3 regions of the Psychrobacillus psychrodurans genome follow, and region 2 is predicted to be linked to each of the others. Evidence: a T-box and tRNA genes for the amino acid it is inferred to sense, from the RefSeq annotation. Region 2 holds a T-box; the other regions hold tRNA genes.
The links. A T-box is a leader RNA that pairs with one kind of tRNA and senses whether it is charged. The one in region 2 lies ahead of argS (arginine--tRNA ligase), so its partner is inferred to be a tRNA-Arg.

Region 1 (5,826 bases), 890 kb from region 2:
CAGTGCTAGAAAGAGAATACAATGGTCCAAATATGGAGATTTCTCGCTTAATGGACGATTGGTGGAATCTTCAAAGTACAACTAAAACAGATAGCCAAGAAGAGTACGATCAACTTCTAGAATCAAAGGAATATAAAGATTTAATGAATTATTATCCAACCACTTTTGGTGAGTACTTCACTGAAGATATGCTCACAAAAGCAGTTAATTCAGTTATGGTGTTCAAATATAATCATTATCTGATAGATAATGATATAGAAATGCACCTAGAAAACATCAAAATGGCACAGGAGAAAGAACATCCCAATATCTATCGCCCCACGATAGAGGTCTCCCTAACAAATAGCCAAGGAGAGAAAATTTTTCATACTTTAAGAGAAGAATTTATATTTTCTACATCAGAGCCTGGAAAAATAGGGAGCTATAATGGAATTAAAGATGGTGGGGGCTTAGAACTTCGAGAGAAAATAGAGAACTTTAATACATTTGTTGGAGATAATAGGAAGTAATACGCGATTTATCGACGCATACTCCAATGGCTGTGTGGTGCTGTTAATCGGCATTGGATTCCGGTTTCAAATAAAAAACCAACATTTATTTGTTGTTTTTTTGTTTTTCTTATCGATATGTATCCTACTCATAAGTTCAATACAAACTCGGCCTCTCCTTCATTCATCTTGCCGGTTTTTTGGAATCCAAAGCTTTCGTATAGTTTTATGGCTACTTCATTGTCTGGCTCTGTTGATAGATAAATTGATTTACAATCATGTAGTTGTTTCATTTCGTCTAAGATCAATTGAGTAACTTTTCTACCATAGCCTTTCCTCTGCTGGGTGTAATCAATCATTAATCGACATATCCAGTAATTCTTAGTATCTTCATCTAATCCATACATGGTGAAGCCAATAATCTTATCATCTAACTCAATACCTCTAACATTCCAACCAGTTTCATAAATCGATTGCACAATAGACAGCGCATTGGAAGCTACAAATTTTTCTACTACAGTAGCCTTCCCATCTTCATTAGTCGTCAAAAGAACCGTTTTTAGCCAATTATCCTTGTTGATCTCTACTAGTTTCATCCTACATCCCCCATACATTACTTTTTAATATTATTTTACTTTATCACAATAGTTAAAGTAATCACATAAATCGGAGATCCAAAATAAGAAAAGAGGTTGGTACAAAACCCACAAAATTTGAACTGCTTTATTTTTATTTATACTTCTTAGCCATTATTTTCCGGTACAGCGGACGCTTTCCTGGGGGCACGGGTGTCGCCGCCTTCACTCCAGACAACTATTATCCCTTCTATATCAAGAAAATCCCTGCATAATTTCAAGTATCAAAAAAGGACACCTTCTGTTTAAATTTAAGTATCCTACTACCAAATTCTAAACGAAAGAAGTGCCCTATTGTTTAAAGACTTTTAACATGAATCAACTAATTTTAACGCTAGTTTTTAAATCTGAAATTACTAAAATGATATTGCTTTTTTCATTCACCATTTACGACCTGCTCCTCCACCTCCGGAGCTACCGCCGCCGAAAACTCCAAAGCCACCACCAGAACTTCTTCCTCCTCCGCCAAAACCTCCACCGAAGCCTCCTGGACCGAATACCCGTCTTCTACCTGAACCGGTACCACCACCGCCTCCAGACATCATCTGCATAATCAAATAAATAACAACTATGCCGACGATAATCATTGGAAATGAGAATCCACCACCTGAAGAACCTGCAAGTGGGGAAGGTTCCTCCGGACTTGCCAACTCGCCGTCCCAACCATACTCAGTAGCTACCTGGTTATATAAAAGTTGGTATGTAGATAAAATAGCTCCCGGTGCATTTCCTTGCTCTAGAAAAGGGTAAGTGTACTCATCTAATATCCTTCCAACTTTTCCATCAGGTAAGGCACCCTCTAAACCGTAGCCAACGCCAATATAAACATCACGATTACCGCTTTTATTTGGATCCATTTCCAGGATTAATAGGACCCCATTATCTTTTTCCTCATCACCAATACCATATCCACGCATTACATCTACTGCATAGGTCGCAACATCCTGTCCATCTAAAGACTCGACTGTCATTACAACAATTTGAGAACCAGTAGCATTTTCTAAGTTTTGTCCAAGTGCTTCAATCTCCTGCTCCTGCTCTTCTGAGAGAACATCATAGAAATCCTGGACATATAGTTCCCCAGGTATAGCAGCTGGATAATTAGATTCAGCAAGTGCTAATAATGGGAATAATGAAGTGAGGAGAAGTGCAAATGATAGGACACGAGCACTTTTCTTCATCACTCTCCATCTCCTTCAAAATCGACTACTGGTGCTTCCTCCGCTCCCTCGGCTGATTGGAAGTATTCTTTCTCATCAAAGCCAAACATAGAAGCTACTATACTCCCTGGCATACGCTTTACTTTTTTATTGTAATCCGAAACAACTGTATTATAATCTTGTCTAGCTACAGATAGTCTATTTTCTGTACCAGCAAGCTCATCCATCAATTGCTTAAAGTTGGCGTCCGCCTTAAGATCTGGATAATTCTCCACAACTACTAATAATCTGCTCAAAGCTCCTGACAATTCATCATTCGCCTCCGCTTGTTCTTCTGGTGTTCCAGCCCCTGCCAACTTAGTTCGTGCGTCTGCGATATTCCCAAGCACTTCCTCTTCATGTGCTGCAAAACCTTTAACAGTATTAACTAAGTTTGGGATTAGATCCATTCTTCTTTGTAGCTGATTCTCCACTTGTGCATATGCATTATTAACGTTTTCTTCTTTGTCAACAAATCCGTTATAGCTTGCCATAAATACGCCTGCAATAATAGCAATAATTACAATGACAATAATAATTGGCACTAGTAACTTTTTCATTTCTCTCACCTCTTCAGTAAATATAGTATTATTGTACCTTTAATTCGAAAATACAAAACCTAATATTATTTACGGAATAAGGAAATATAAGTTTCAATTACCGTAATGATGTTCAATTGATGTATTACTACTTTTAAATATTGGATCCATTGTTTTATTCCTTCAATAAACGGGTGGTCATCGTTAAGAGTGAATACCAATTGGATGAAATTTCCGTTTAGCAAGTAAACTCCTCTTGAAAGCAAGTAAACTTAGGCAGAACGCAAGTATCCGATAAAGAGTGCAAGTAACTCTTTCTTAAGCGCAAGTAAGCCAACATCTTCCGCAAGTAAATACATTATTAAAGATAAAAAAGGTTTGGATTTTCCAAAGATGAGCAGTCTTTTTGCTGCAAATGACTACTTTTCAGTACTTCATTGTTTAGTTAATTTATTCAGTGGTAATGATTATTAAATGATATCTTTCTTTTCATTCTAAAAATGAGGTGATTTTGATGAGCAATACACTACCACATGATGCTATTAATACGTTGGAACAGCTTCAAGGAAAATTCCCTGGCCATCGTCGTGCACATGCAAAAGGCGAATTTTATGAAGCAGTTTTTACTCCAAACGGGAAAGCGATTCCTTATACAACAGCACCCCATCTTCAATCAGAACCAGTGCCCGCTACAGTCCGTTTTTCTAATAGCCCACCAGATCCTACTGCAGCAGATTTCCTATCTCCGGCAAAAGGAATGTCTATTCATTTTCATCAACCAGATGGTTCTACTAGTCATCAAGTATGTACCACCATTCCGATGTTCATAACAAAAGATCCAAAAACTTTTATTGAAATGCTGAAAATTTTAGGCTCTCATAAAACGGGGGTTCATTCAATTGATCTAGGTCTAGGAATTGTACAACTTCTCACTACCTTCCCAGAGCACAAAAAAACATTACTCGCACTCAAGGAACAGCTAAAGCAACCCCCTATTAGTTACGCTGCCCTGCATTATTATCCTATACATGCTTTCTATCTTGTGAATGCTGAAGGTAAGCGGCAAGCCATAAAATACGAGTGGCGTCCCTTAAAGGAGAAAAAATCATCTTCCTTCCTTAGCAGCATAAATTTGTCCACTAATTATTTGAGTGAGGATTTAGAGAAACGACTCGATAAAGGAACTGTATCATTCGAGTTATTTATACGTTTAGCAGAGGATACAGACGCAACAGATGATCCTACCGATACTTGGCCAACAGACAGACAAAAGATTTTAATCGGTCAATTAACAATTAATAATAAAATATTTCCTACAGAAAGCCTATTGTTCGACCCTACTATCGTTGGAAAAGGCATTGAATTGCCCGATGATCCAATTCTCCATTTTAGACATGAGTCTTATGCAGTATCGTACGATAGAAGAAATAAAGAAAACAAAAAAACACCCTAAGCATATAGGGTGCTTTACATAACTTGTTATACCTACCTTCACTTTTAAGAAAAAAGTAGGTGGGGGATGAAAAATCCCCACTGTTGGTAGTTTTACTTTATGCCCTCGGCGAGGATCGAACTCACATTCCAAGCTTCGGAGGCTTGTGTGTTATCCATTACACTACAAGGGCAAGCGACTTATCTATTATACAAATAGAAGGAATATAATTCAAGCGAACTTTTTCAAGCTTAATATTTGACCTTCCTTGACCATAATGTGTATGATAAAGTTACAACTGAGGGAACCTTTCTCAGTAACTAACTAATTTAAACCACCTTTGAAGGAGGCAATCAGGATGAATTTAATTCCTACTGTTATTGAACAAACTAATCGTGGAGAGCGTGCATATGACATCTACTCTCGATTATTAAAAGATCGCATTATTATGCTTGGAAGTGGTATTGATGATAACGTATCTAACTCGATCGTTGCTCAATTATTATTCCTTGAAGCAGAAGATCCAGAAAAAGACATCTCTATTTATATTAATAGCCCAGGCGGAAGTATCACAGCTGGTATGGCAATTTACGATACAATGCAGTTCATCAAACCTGATGTACAAACAATTTGTATCGGTATGGCAGCTTCTATGGGTGCATTCCTACTTACAGCAGGTACAAAAGGTAAACGCTATGCGCTTCCAAATGCTGAAGTAATGATTCACCAACCACTTGGTGGAGCACAAGGGCAAGCAACCGAAATCGAAATTGCTGCAAAACGTATCTTATTCTTACGCGATAAATTAAATAACATCATGGCTGAGCGCACTGGTCAACCAATTGAAGTCGTTTCACGTGATACAGATCGTGATAACTTCATGACAGCTGAACGCGCAAAAGAATACGGCTTAATCGATCACATTATCGATCGTAGCGAAATGAAAAAATCATAATAAATTGATTTAAACTCCCAAAGGTATATTCCTTTGGGAGTTTTTTATAATTCTTGATTTTTCATTTAGGTACTAACTATAAGGATCTAATCCTCAATCAATACCGTGTATATGGCCAATTATAATATTTAATATCTTTAAAGTTTATTGGTTCTGGATGGTGAATATATTGTTCATCAGCAGAATATATTTCTGGAAAATCACATATAATTTCTGTCGCAGCTATACTAAGCATTTCTTTTTCTTCCTCTGTAGGAATTTCATCAAAGTATACTTTCCAAATAAGATTATTATTTTCAATTTTTGCGTAAATGGCTTTTGTATTTTTAGTTATAGCACGAAAAAGTGCTCTTTGCGCACTTAAAATTAGTGCGATATTTGGTTTATTAATATTTTCCAATCCATATCTCCTTTAACAAACAAGTTATACTTCCATTTCTACATAAAAAGTTCACCTAAATTTTGATACACCCTTTTTATGAAAATACTTAATTCAATAACTTTTCTATTTCCTCTATAAGCTCATCATTATTTTTTATGCTATACCCTGCACTAATTTTATGGGGAAATACAATTCT
Region 2 (5,826 bases):
GGTATGAATGTGAAAGTACTAATTATTATGAACACCCAAGACCTTTTAACAATACCCAGCATTAAAGCTAAAATTGAAACAAATAATGAAAGCTGCCATAATAATAACATTTTTGCACCTCCATTTAGCTTGGTCTTTCTACAACTAATTCCTTACTTATCTACAGTATCTAAGAACATGTGAAAGAATGCCGCGTGATGTACCATAAATACGTTTAAGGATTTGACTTGGCACAGCATAATTTCTTTACTATGTCATTCCCTTTTACGGGCTGACTCTTTCCTTTTACTTTTTATGCCCACCAAGTAATCCTGCACGTGTTCTTGCAGTTCCTGCTTCTGTGTAAGATACTGCACGTAAAATTGCAGTAGATCCGTATTTACTACGTAAGGCATCCATAGTTTTCCCAAGCTTTCGTTCTTTCCATTTATTTTCTTCAAACAAACTTAATTGCATCGAATACTCTGGTTCTAAATTGGTAATCGAGATGGATAATTTCCGAACAGGACGGCGATCGTAAAATTCATCAAAGATTTGTTCACATACTTTATAAATGGTCAATGTAGCATTTGTAGGTTCATCGATAGAACGAGAACGATTGAAACCTCCGCCAAATTCGTCTTGGCTGTACCCAACGGATAGATGTATCGTTCTACCAACCATCTCTGCTTCACGTGCACGCCTAGCAACATCCTCACACATTTCTAAAACGACTGCCATAACTTCTTTTTTACTACGATAATCCCGAAATAATATTTGACCCTTTCCATAACTAATTTGTCCTTCTGCTAGAGGTGCTCCAAGCTCAGATATATCTACTCCCCACGCATGAAAATAAAGTTGGTTTCCCATCACACCAAACTTCTCCTCGAGTAGAGATAATGGAGTATTTGCTAATTGCCCAACCTTAAAAATCCCCATATTATTTAGAGTCTTTTGGAGACGAGAACCAATCCCCCACATTTCACTTAAGGGAGTTACTGGCCACAATTTTTCCTGAACGTCATCATACGTCCATTTAGCAAAACCAGTTTTTTTCGCTTCTAGATCTAGGGCTAACTTAGCCATAAGCATATTAGGTCCCATTCCAACCGCACAAGGTAATTGAAATTGAGCATACAGTTCATCTTGAATACGTTTTATTGTGTTTTCAACGGGTCCCCAAAGCTTTTCTGTTCCTCCAAGATCTACGAAACACTCGTCAACACTGTATACATGAATTGATTCGTGAGGGACAAATTGGTGTAAATAGCGTGTAATTTCCATCGATACTCGAACGAAAAACTCCATTTTAGGTTCGATAAGATGTATCGAAGGATGATCTGGTATTTCAAACAAACGAGTTCCAGTCTTTACACCAAACTGTTTTTTCATAGGTGGAGATGCAGCAAGCACAATACTTCCTTTTTGCTGCAAATTTCCGATGACCGCAATCGGGGTATTCGTAACATCCAGACCTGCGTCTGCTGCTGCACAACTTGCAAAAAAACTTCGTATATCAATGCATATAATTTGCCGATTTTTTAGTCCCTCATACATATTATTTACTCCCTTCTAGGAATGTACGTTCTCTATAGTATATTACGAACACAAGTTCTTATTCAATGGTAAATAATAGTGTATGAAAAAACGCTCTTATCGTAGGAATGCTTTTAATTATTCGAGATTAATGACAAATTCGAGACCGGTAAGGTTCTCTTTTAAATGACTCGTATACTCAGTAAAAATTAAACTTAATCCGGTTAAATCATCTGGAAGTGCTGGAGATACAATAAATTTGTGTGTAAAATGACCTTCCGATCCTCTTTTTCCAGTAGTACGACAATCAAAATTATCATTGATGTATAGATATAAAGCACCTTCAGAACGACTCCGACGCATTTCCTCCAGAGGATCGGAAATGTTCGGGGCATCCCAATCTATAGTAAGGTATATTACACTTGCATTGTGAAACTGCCGAATGAATGTAATTGCATATAAACGTTCATCCTTTTCAATCGCTTTCATAACTGGCAGATGTCTTCTGAAATTATTTGGTTCAACCTGTGGCCGAAAGATTTCCTCATTTCTCAATAATCCAAATAACGAGTTTAACAAATCCTCATAAACTCCATACTTTTCCGCCCAATTGGAGATCGATTCAATTGGTGGAACACCTGGATTGTTGTTTGAAAGCTCTTTACGTTGTTTTAAAAGTTCACATAATTGGTCATCGAGCGGCAAAAGCTTTTGGTCATAATAGTCAGATTGATTCACTTCTCTATTTTTCATATAAGTCTTCCTTTCCTATTTCTTCCGGTTTAACTCATTGATTTGTTCAACGGCATCATCCATATTTTCGACTCAATTACTTCGATGGAAAGATTAAATGATTTCACGGCTCAATGGCTTCGTCCAGATTTCCGATAATGAGAATTATTATGAGAAAGTCCGATTTTATTTGCAATTAGAATTGCTAAATCTGCACTATTCCCGGTTATATTATTTTTTCTAGAAAATATGCATCCAGAGCTTTTATACTGATTCAATTATCTTTTTCTACTATCCTCCAATACGTACTACCATACTTATTCTATCTAAGGTCAATAATCCCTTCATATAGCCCTCAAATAAAACAACACTCCCAAGCTTATGGGAGTGTTCGTTAATCAAATTGTACATAGTTCTATTAGTATTACATTTTCTCTGGAGCTGGTACACCTAGAAGTCGTAAGGATTCCTTCAGGACAACAGAAACTGTAAATGCGAATGCTAACTTAGAAGAAGTCGTTCCATCATCGGCTAAAATTTTTGTTCTAGCATAATATTTATTGAACTGGCGCGCAAGCAGTAAACTGAACTTTGCAATTTGAGATGGATCCGCATTATCAAATGCCTTTTCTACTACACGTGGAAAATCCTCAAGTAGCTGGATAATTGGCCAAGCTTCAACCCCAATAGAAGAAAAAGTGAATGCTTCAACCTCAAAGCTACCTTTTTGAAGCAATGAACAAATTCGAGCATTGGTATATTGTACATAAGGACCAGTTTCTCCCTCAAAGTTAAGCATCTGTTCCAACGAGAACTCAATATCATTCATCCGGTCATTTTTTAAATCATTGAAAATCACTGCACCTACTCCAACTTGTTTTGCAACTTCTTCCTTATTTTCTAATGTTGGATTTTTCTCTTCAATATTATGCTGAGCAGTCTTAATAGCATCAGTTATTACGTCCGCAAGCAATATTACTTTACCTTTACGTGTAGACATTTTTTTACCGTCTTTGAGCATCATACCAAATGGAACATGCACTAGATTTTTGGACCATTCAAATCCCATTTTTTCAAGTACAGAAAAAAGTTGTTTAAAGTGAAGTGTTTGTTCATTCCCCACAACATAAAACGTTTTACACGCATGAAATGTTTGATGACGATATATAGCTGCTGCTAGATCGCGTGTCGCGTAAAGAGTCGCCCCATCTTTTTTGGTAATCAGACTAGGTGGCATATCTTCGAGTTCTACTACAAAAGCACCGTTAGATTCAATTAACAATCCCTTTTTCTTTAAGTCGTCAACTACTCTAGTCATTTTATCATTATAAAAAGCCTCCCCAGCATAAGAGTCAAAATGAACTCCTAAAAGTTCATATATTATTTGGAACTCCTTTAAAGATGCTTCTTTAAACCAATTCCATAGGGTTAGAGCCTCTTCGTCACCTTCTTCAAGTGATTTAAAAGCTGCACGAGCCTGATCATTTAAAGAATCATCTTTTTCTGCCAGATTATGAAAATGTACATAAATCTTCAATAACTCTTCGATAGGTGCTGCAAGTATTTTCACTTTGTTTCCCCATAATTTATAAGCAACTATCAGCTTGCCAAATTGTGTACCCCAATCTCCTAGATGATTAATGCGAAGAGCTTCATACCCATTCTTCTCCGCAATATTTGCTAAGGAGTTACCGATTACAGTTGAACGTAGATGCCCCATGGAAAAAGGCTTCGCTATATTCGGTGAGGAAAAATCGATTACAATTTTTTCATGCATGCTATTTTTACTTCCATACTTCTGTAGATCCGTCATAATAGAATGTAAAACTTGGTTTGTAACAAAAGCTTGATTGAGGAAAATATTCACGTATCCACCAGCAACTTGAACGCTAGCTATTAATTGATCCTCTAGTTTCGCACTTAACTCTAACGCTATTTGCTGCGGAGCTTTACGAAATTTTTTGGCTAATGTAAAACAAGGAAATGCAATATCTCCTAATTCTGTCTGCTTTGGCTTTTCCAGTAACAGTTCTACTTGTTCAGCAGTCCATTCATTTTCTAAAGCAATTGAAATGACATTTGCGATTTGATTTGTCAGGTTCATGTATTTTCCTCCCATATAAAAAGCTCTCGTCTCTAAATAAGAGACGAGAGCTAAAATTCCCGTGGTACCACTCTAGTTGCCACAATTGTGACCGCTTTTCCGTTCTTAACGAGGTGTCTTCCCCGATTTTCCCTACTAGACTTTCAGGACATTTCTCCAAAGTGCGGTTCATCGATTCTTCGTGTATTAGGCTCACACCATCCCTAACTCGCTTCCCAGTCTCGTATCGACTACTCTCTTCTTCAATGAATTTAACATTATGATTTTAGATATCTTACAAGAAGTTCAAAATTCTGTCAACTGTCTAAATCATCTTTTAAAATAGAATACATATACAAATCATCAAATTTTCCACAAGTATATTCATAATGTCTTAGTAAACCCTCTCTTTTAAACCCCTGTTTCTCCACTAACTTTTGTGAAGGGGCATTGGCTGGTTCGATCAAGGCTTCGATTCGTTCGAATGAATAATGATTAAAACCGAACTTAATAACTGCTTCTAAGGCTTCAAAAGCAATTCCTTTTCCCCAATATTCTTTGCTTAATTCGAATCCTACCTCAGCACGGTAATTCTTTGTACTTCTATTAAGAAATCCACAACTTCCGATAACCTTTCCAGCATCTTTTAGCGTAATTCCCCATCTAATGCCAGATCCATCTTTGCGGATAGACTGATACCAACTGATTTCATCCACTGCGTCTTCTACAGATTGAAAAGGTTCCAATCCCATATGTTTTACAACATCTTTATCTGACAAATAGCGTAACATGTCAGAAGCATCCTCGTTTGTAACTTCTCTTAATAATAATCTTGATGTTTCAATAATTGGCATAGTCATTGTTAAAACCTCGATTCATTTGTAAAATAAATTTTGATTAGCAAAAGGTAAAACCCAAACCTCGAATAGAACAACCTCTACTTTGTCATATTAACTACAAAGGAGATGATATAATGCCACGAAGAAGTGACAATCAACATGTGAACCCCTCTCCACATTTTGATGGTGAAATAGAAAATATATTAAATGATCCAACAGCAACTACTGGTGCTAAAATCGGTATTCAATTGAATGCAAAAGAAGAATTTGCACAAGAAAGAAATCCATTCAACTATCTTCCAAATGGAGATAAAGAAATGGAACCATTTGAAAAGTTAACAAGAGGTAAAAAAGTAGAAGAATAAATGTTCCAAACAAAAGCTGCAGATAACTTTCTACAGTTTTTGTTTTTCCTTATAAAGTAACTGCATTTTTTCTTTTAGCTGTTGTTGATTCCATTCCACAGTTTTATCAGAGACAAAAGAGACTTTCTTACGCCTCGGTATTTTCACTTGACCACTAACAGCTCGAGTATAGCCTTCTATCATCGAAGCAATGGCTAAAATGACAAGTGCAAAGCAAATAGCTGGACCGAGCGGCAACCAAGGAACTCCCTGCAAATAACGGAAGGAGGATCCAAAAAGACTTGCCCAT
Region 3 (5,826 bases), 430 kb from region 2:
TACAAAGGAAATTTCAGCATTGTTATCGATAAGTGAGAAAACAGTTAGGAACCATATTTCAAATACAATACAAAAATTAGGAGTTTCGGGTAGGTCACAAGCGATTGTAGAACTATTACGATTAGGTGAACTATCGCTGAATTGATATGAATCCTTGCCATTTTCCTCATAACACGTCACAATAATAGAAAGTAGGTTATTGTTTTGAGGAGTGAAGGAATAGATGGCAGAGGATATAAATAAGACAATATTAGATAAGGATCAAGTCGCTTTTTTAGAAAAAGAGCTTCGACATATATCTGGAATCATTAAACAAAAAGGTCGACAAATTTTAAGTACCTACACTATTACACCTCCACAGTTTGTAGCACTTCAATGGCTACTAGAACTGGGTGATATGACTATCGGAGATTTATCCAATAAAATGTATTTAGCTTTTAGTACAACGACGGATTTAATTGATCGTATGGAAAAAAGTGACCTTGTAAAGCGTATAAGGGATGAACAAGACCGTCGTGTTGTTCGTATACATTTGTTAGAAGAGGGCGCACGAATTATAGAAGAGGTTATCGACAAACGACAGCAATATTTAGAGGATGTACTTCAACATTTCGATCAAGTTGAAGTAGCTAATTTATCTATATTATTAGAAAAACTACATCAAGAGATGAAGAACTGAGGAATTAGACGTGAATGCCCCAATTGGTGTTATAGACTCTGGAGTAGGTGGGTTAACAGTTGCGAAAGAAATTATGCAATTACTACCGAATGAAAAAATAATTTACATTGGCGACACAGCCAGATGCCCGTACGGTCCTAGAACTAGCGAAGAGGTACGGAAATTTACCTGGCAATTGGCTAATGCTTTGGCAAAAATGAATATCAAAATGCTTGTAATTGCGTGTAATACAGCAACAGCAGTGGCACTTAATTCTTTAAGTAATAAGATGCCCTTTCCGGTTATAGGAGTAATTTTCCCGGGTGCCCGAGCGGCGATTAAAGCAACAAAAAGTAATGAAATAGTAGTGCTAGGTACAAGCGGTACTATTAAAAGTGGTGCGTATGAGAAAGCTATTGCTTCTTTAAATACGTCTAGTAAAGTAATTCCTTTGGCATGCCCCACGTTCGTACCACTTGTAGAAAGTAATGAATACGAAGGCGAATTTGCTCGAAATATGGTGATGGAAAAATTAGCGCCACTTAAGAGAGAGCAATTTGATACCGTTATTTTAGGCTGTACGCATTATCCACTTTTGCAAAAGCATATTGAAGAGGCAGTTGGGAATCATGTAAAAGTACTTTCTTCCGCTGAAGAAACTGCTCATGATGTAAAAGAATATTTAAACTACCATGAACTAAATAATCCGATTAAACATAAAGAAACACCAATATTTTTTACGACCGGCTCTGTACCTATATTTAAAACAATCGTAGAGAAATGGTTGGAAATACCAAGTGCAGATGTTCGAACAATTTCATTTAAATGACCCTGTTAGCTTGAGAATCCTCGAATAGCGGGGTCTTCTTTTGCTTGCGGGGGAACATTAAAAGGAGCTGCTAACCAGTTTGGTTAGCTGGCTTTTAAAAATAAAAGAAAAAGGACGAGATATAAAATGAAACAGATTATTATTGCTACTAAAAATAAAGGAAAAGCCAAAGACTTTGAAGCTTTGTTTAACCCTTTAGGATATGAAGTGAAAACACTCCATGATGTCGCAGAAGAAATGGATATAGAAGAAACGGGCTCAAGCTTTGAAGAAAATGCATTACTAAAAGCTACTTCCCTAGCAAACCATTTACAAACGATGGTTATTGCAGATGATAGTGGTTTAGAGGTTGATGCACTTGGTGGACGCCCAGGCATCTTTTCTGCCCGTTATGCAGGTGAAGAGAAAAATGATGAGGACAATATAGATAAGGTATTAAAAGAGCTTGAAGGCATCAAAGAATCGGAAAAAACGGCAAGGTTCGTATGTGCAATTGCCGTGGCATCCCCAAACAAAGAACCTTTCACGGTTAGAGGGACGTGTGAAGGGGTAATTGGGACTGAAAGAAAAGGGACGAATGGATTTGGATACGACCCAATTTTTTATGTTCCATCTGAACAAAAAATGATGGCAGAACTAACAGCTGAGCAAAAGGGAGCCATATCTCATCGTGGCAACGCTATAAAAAAACTTTCATTGGGCCTAAAAGAAATAATTTCTGAAGGATAGGTGAGGTAATGAAGTTACTAATAATGAGTGATACGCATAGTGCAACTAACTTAATGGAACAAGTTATTGAACAACATCAACAGGAAGTGGACGCGATTATACATTGTGGAGATAGTGAGTTAAATGCAAGTTACTTCTATAATACTCCTATCCGTGTTGTTCGTGGAAATTGCGATATGGATGATCGGTTTCCTCTAGAGGAACTTTTTACTGTCCAGGATTTAAAAGTACTTGTAGTTCATGGTCATAAATATAATGTAAAATCGACATTAATGCCCCTTTATTATCGAGCGCAGGAGGTACAAGCCTCAGTAATATGCTTTGGTCATTCGCATTTATTAGGAGCAGAAATGCAAGAAGGTATTTTATTTATCAATCCTGGTAGCCTACAGCAACCTCGAGGACGTAAAGAAAAAAGCTACGCAATAGCTGAAAATATCGGTAATTCCTGGACAGTTTCTTTTTATTCCGCTGAACATATAATGCTTGAAAAAGTAACTTTATAAATTTTTAGAAATAGTGTTGACTTAACTTCATTATCATTATATAATAAATCTTGTCTTTCCTATCAGTTTAGGTGGGGGAGTACTTGTCTCAGTAGCTCAGCTGGATAGAGCAACGCCCTTCTAAGGCGTCGGTCGGGGGTTCGAATCCCTCCTGGGACATACTAAATAAATACATACATTAACTCTTTGTGAGAAAAGGGATTCGGTTGGGGCTTCGGTCATCAATGCAGAATCCCTTTTTTATTACCCTTGAAGTTAAGTGAATATATTACCGATATTATCTTCCAAATCAATCGAATGGAGGATTTTTGTTTACTACAGTAAAATAAGGTATATTATATTTGTTGGATAGATTCTCTTTAAGGAAAGAAAAGTAGGTGAACAAAGTGGGAAAATATCAATTGGATACCAAAGGTAAGCAAACTGTGGCAAAGTATCATGAAAAACATAAGCCTGCCAAATTTGATAAAAAGCAGCAACTTGAAAAAATACGTGTCGAGTATTTGAATAAGAAGCAAGAACAAACAGATAAATAATATGAAAGAAAATATACAAGTCGTTCATCTGCTAAAAGTGAGCAAAACAATTGTGAACGGAAAATCTTTTTGAACGTACTTTATTCAGCAAATTCTAGGAGTCCTTTGTCTAAGGGCTCCTTTCTATTTTTATTAAGTATGATTTTTATATTACTAAAAGAATATTTAAAGTGAGCCTCAAAAGAGAAAAAGAGTTAAGCTTTTGAATTCCTATGATTTCTCCCTTTCGTGGAAGGGATTGTCCTTGACGGTAACCTTTATAGTTTTTGAAAGAGTAGACAAACAAATTCTCCATAAAAACTTTCTTAGTGTTTTTTGCGTTTATTATACGTTTCCAAAGTCTATAGTATCGACTTGTTCTACATTTTTTCTAGACTTCATATACTCTTTTGAAAAGACGGAATATTAAGATATATCTAAAAATTATATTTAATTTATGAATAGCTTATTTTATAATAAATATAACTAAGAGGGAGGGGAAGAATATGAAAACTATTTTTATAAATGGTCAGATATACACGATGAATCCGAAGGAACCTATTGTGCAATCCATCTATATGAATAATGAACGAATCGTTGATATGGGGTCGAATGAGGAGATTCAACTACAATGGGGGAGAGATGGAGCTAAAATTATCGATTTGGGAGGTAGGACTGTTGTGCCCGGCTTAATAGATAGTCATTTGCATATTTCGAGTGTTGGTATCAATTCTCAAGAACTGGATCTCACTAATTTAAAAACTACAGATGAATTATTGGATTCTATCGAGAAATGGGCAGTTAATATGAAACCGGGTGAATGGATTTTAGGTAGGGGTTGGGATGAAAATGTTTTTCCAAATAGAAGAATTCCATCTATTGAAGAGCTAGATAAAGTTTCGTTGAATACGCCACTTTTTTTACCTCGAATTTGTGGACATGCTTTTTTGGTCAATAGCATCGCTCTAAAAATATGTGGTTACCACTCAGATATGAACATTCCCTATGGTGGAACAATCGTTCTAGATCCTAGTACGAGAAAACCTAATGGCTTATTGTTAGAAACGGCATCAACAATCATTTCAAAGCATATTCCAGAAAAAAGCTATGACCAATTAAAAAGTGCATTGAAATCGGGCTTGGAACAAGCTACTAGTTTAGGTTTAACAAGTATTCACACTAATGATCCGAATTATCTTGGAGGTGCGTCACAGACATATAGGTTATTTGATGAACTTATCAATCGTGATCGAGTTGGACCTCGTAGTAATCTGTTAATAGATTATGATTATTTAGAGGAAATGAAGAACACCGAAATGAGCACAGGATATGGAAATGATAACGTTAGAATAGGAGCTATAAAATTATTTGCTGATGGTGCGCTAGGTGGGAGAACAGCTCATTTATCGGAGCCTTATCAGGATGATCCGAACAATGTTGGAAATGCGATGTACGATAAAGAGGTCTTATTCCAACTAATACGTAACATTAGACTGCAAGATATGCCAGTAGCAATACATACAATTGGAGACCAAGCACTTATTGATGTTCTTGATATTCTAGATCAATTTAAACCTACCAAATATCGTGATAGGCTCATTCATGTTTCAATATTAAATGAACATTTAATCCAAAGACTAAAAAGTCCTCATCGAATAGTTGATCTGCAGCCTAAATTTGTTTCTAGTGATTATCCTTGGATTGAGGATAGACTCGGAAAACAAAGAGCAGGTTTTGCGTATCCTTTTAAAAGTCTCCTAGATAAAGGTGTAATAAGTGCAGGAAGCTCTGATGCTCCTATTGAATCGCTAAATCCTTTATTAGGTATTCATGCAGCTGTAACAAGAAGGAAGGCTGGAGAAACCCATGCTGGATATAATGCGCAGGAAAAATTATCTATGTATGAAGCTTTTCACTTATTCACAGTGGGGGGTGCCTATGCAACCAATGAGGAGAACTTAAAGGGAACATTAGAACGAGGTAAGTTGGGAGATATGACCGTTTTATCTCATGACCCTTTTCGCATGGAAAATCCCGATGAATTATTGACAACCGAAACGGAAATGACCGTAATTGGAGGAGAAATAAGATACCAAAGATAGAGACTCAAGAATCAGAAAACGGAGAGGAGTTATTTTTTTGGATACAATACTGGAAACGATTGTTGGTTGGTTATGGGGATTACCACTAATTTTTACTGTTCTTTTTGTAGGAATATATTTTACAATTGGAAGTAAACTTTTTCAGTTTAGTTATTTACCGCATATTTTTAAAGAAACATTCGGGAAGATGTTTGGTAAAAAAGATAAAACGGAAGATGCAAAAGGTATATTAACACCATTTCAAGCTGTGGCTACTGCCATTGGTGGAAGTGTAGGGGTAGGAAATATTGGTGGTGTTGCAACGGCAATAGCAATTGGAGGACCTGGAGCGGTATTTTGGATGTGGATCACCGCTCTACTTGGTATGATCACGAAAACAGTAGAAGTAACCTTATCTGTGTATTACCGAAATACGGATGAAAAGGGTAACCCATATGGCGGACCTACTTATTATATGGAAAAAGGGCTTGGAGAGGAAAAGAAATTC

Region 1: it encodes a tRNA-Arg, which carries the amino acid that the T-box ahead of argS (arginine--tRNA ligase) is inferred to sense. The anticodon was not compared.
Region 3: it encodes a tRNA-Arg, which carries the amino acid that the T-box ahead of argS (arginine--tRNA ligase) is inferred to sense. The anticodon was not compared.

What each region holds. Positions count from the first base shown of each region.
Region 1 covers NZ_CP189791.1:2,924,612-2,930,437, forward strand. Annotated here, with positions in the region: gene ACQCPR_RS14370 (hypothetical protein) at 1-509, shown strand, start outside; gene ACQCPR_RS14375 (GNAT family N-acetyltransferase) at 638-1,084, opposite strand; gene ACQCPR_RS14380 (TPM domain-containing protein) at 1,504-2,304, opposite strand; gene ACQCPR_RS14385 (LemA family protein) at 2,304-2,882, opposite strand; gene ACQCPR_RS14390 (hypothetical protein) at 2,948-3,106, opposite strand; gene ACQCPR_RS14395 (catalase) at 3,376-4,314, shown strand; tRNA gene ACQCPR_RS14400 (tRNA-Arg) at 4,415-4,486, opposite strand; gene clpP (ATP-dependent Clp endopeptidase proteolytic subunit ClpP) at 4,652-5,248, shown strand; gene ACQCPR_RS14410 (hypothetical protein) at 5,346-5,648, opposite strand; gene ACQCPR_RS14415 (hypothetical protein) at 5,737-5,826, opposite strand, start outside.
Region 2 covers NZ_CP189791.1:2,032,753-2,038,578, forward strand. Annotated here, with positions in the region: gene ACQCPR_RS09645 (hypothetical protein) at 1-110, opposite strand, end outside; gene ACQCPR_RS09650 (DNA polymerase thumb domain-containing protein) at 286-1,539, opposite strand; gene ACQCPR_RS09655 (hypothetical protein) at 1,657-2,271, opposite strand; gene argS (arginine--tRNA ligase) at 2,675-4,354, opposite strand; T-box leader at 4,391-4,609, opposite strand; gene ACQCPR_RS09665 (GNAT family N-acetyltransferase) at 4,651-5,193, opposite strand; gene ACQCPR_RS09670 (hypothetical protein) at 5,307-5,537, shown strand; gene ACQCPR_RS09675 (ABC transporter permease) at 5,568-5,826, opposite strand, start outside.
Region 3 covers NZ_CP189791.1:2,458,794-2,464,619, reverse strand. Annotated here, with positions in the region: gene ACQCPR_RS11920 (helix-turn-helix domain-containing protein) at 1-145, shown strand, start outside; gene ACQCPR_RS11915 (MarR family transcriptional regulator) at 224-679, shown strand; gene racE (glutamate racemase) at 690-1,487, shown strand; gene ACQCPR_RS11905 (XTP/dITP diphosphatase) at 1,614-2,216, shown strand; gene ACQCPR_RS11900 (metallophosphoesterase) at 2,225-2,722, shown strand; tRNA gene ACQCPR_RS11895 (tRNA-Arg) at 2,808-2,881, shown strand; gene ACQCPR_RS11890 (hypothetical protein) at 3,109-3,258, shown strand; gene ACQCPR_RS11885 (amidohydrolase) at 3,744-5,339, shown strand; gene ACQCPR_RS11880 (sodium:alanine symporter family protein) at 5,377-5,826, shown strand, end outside.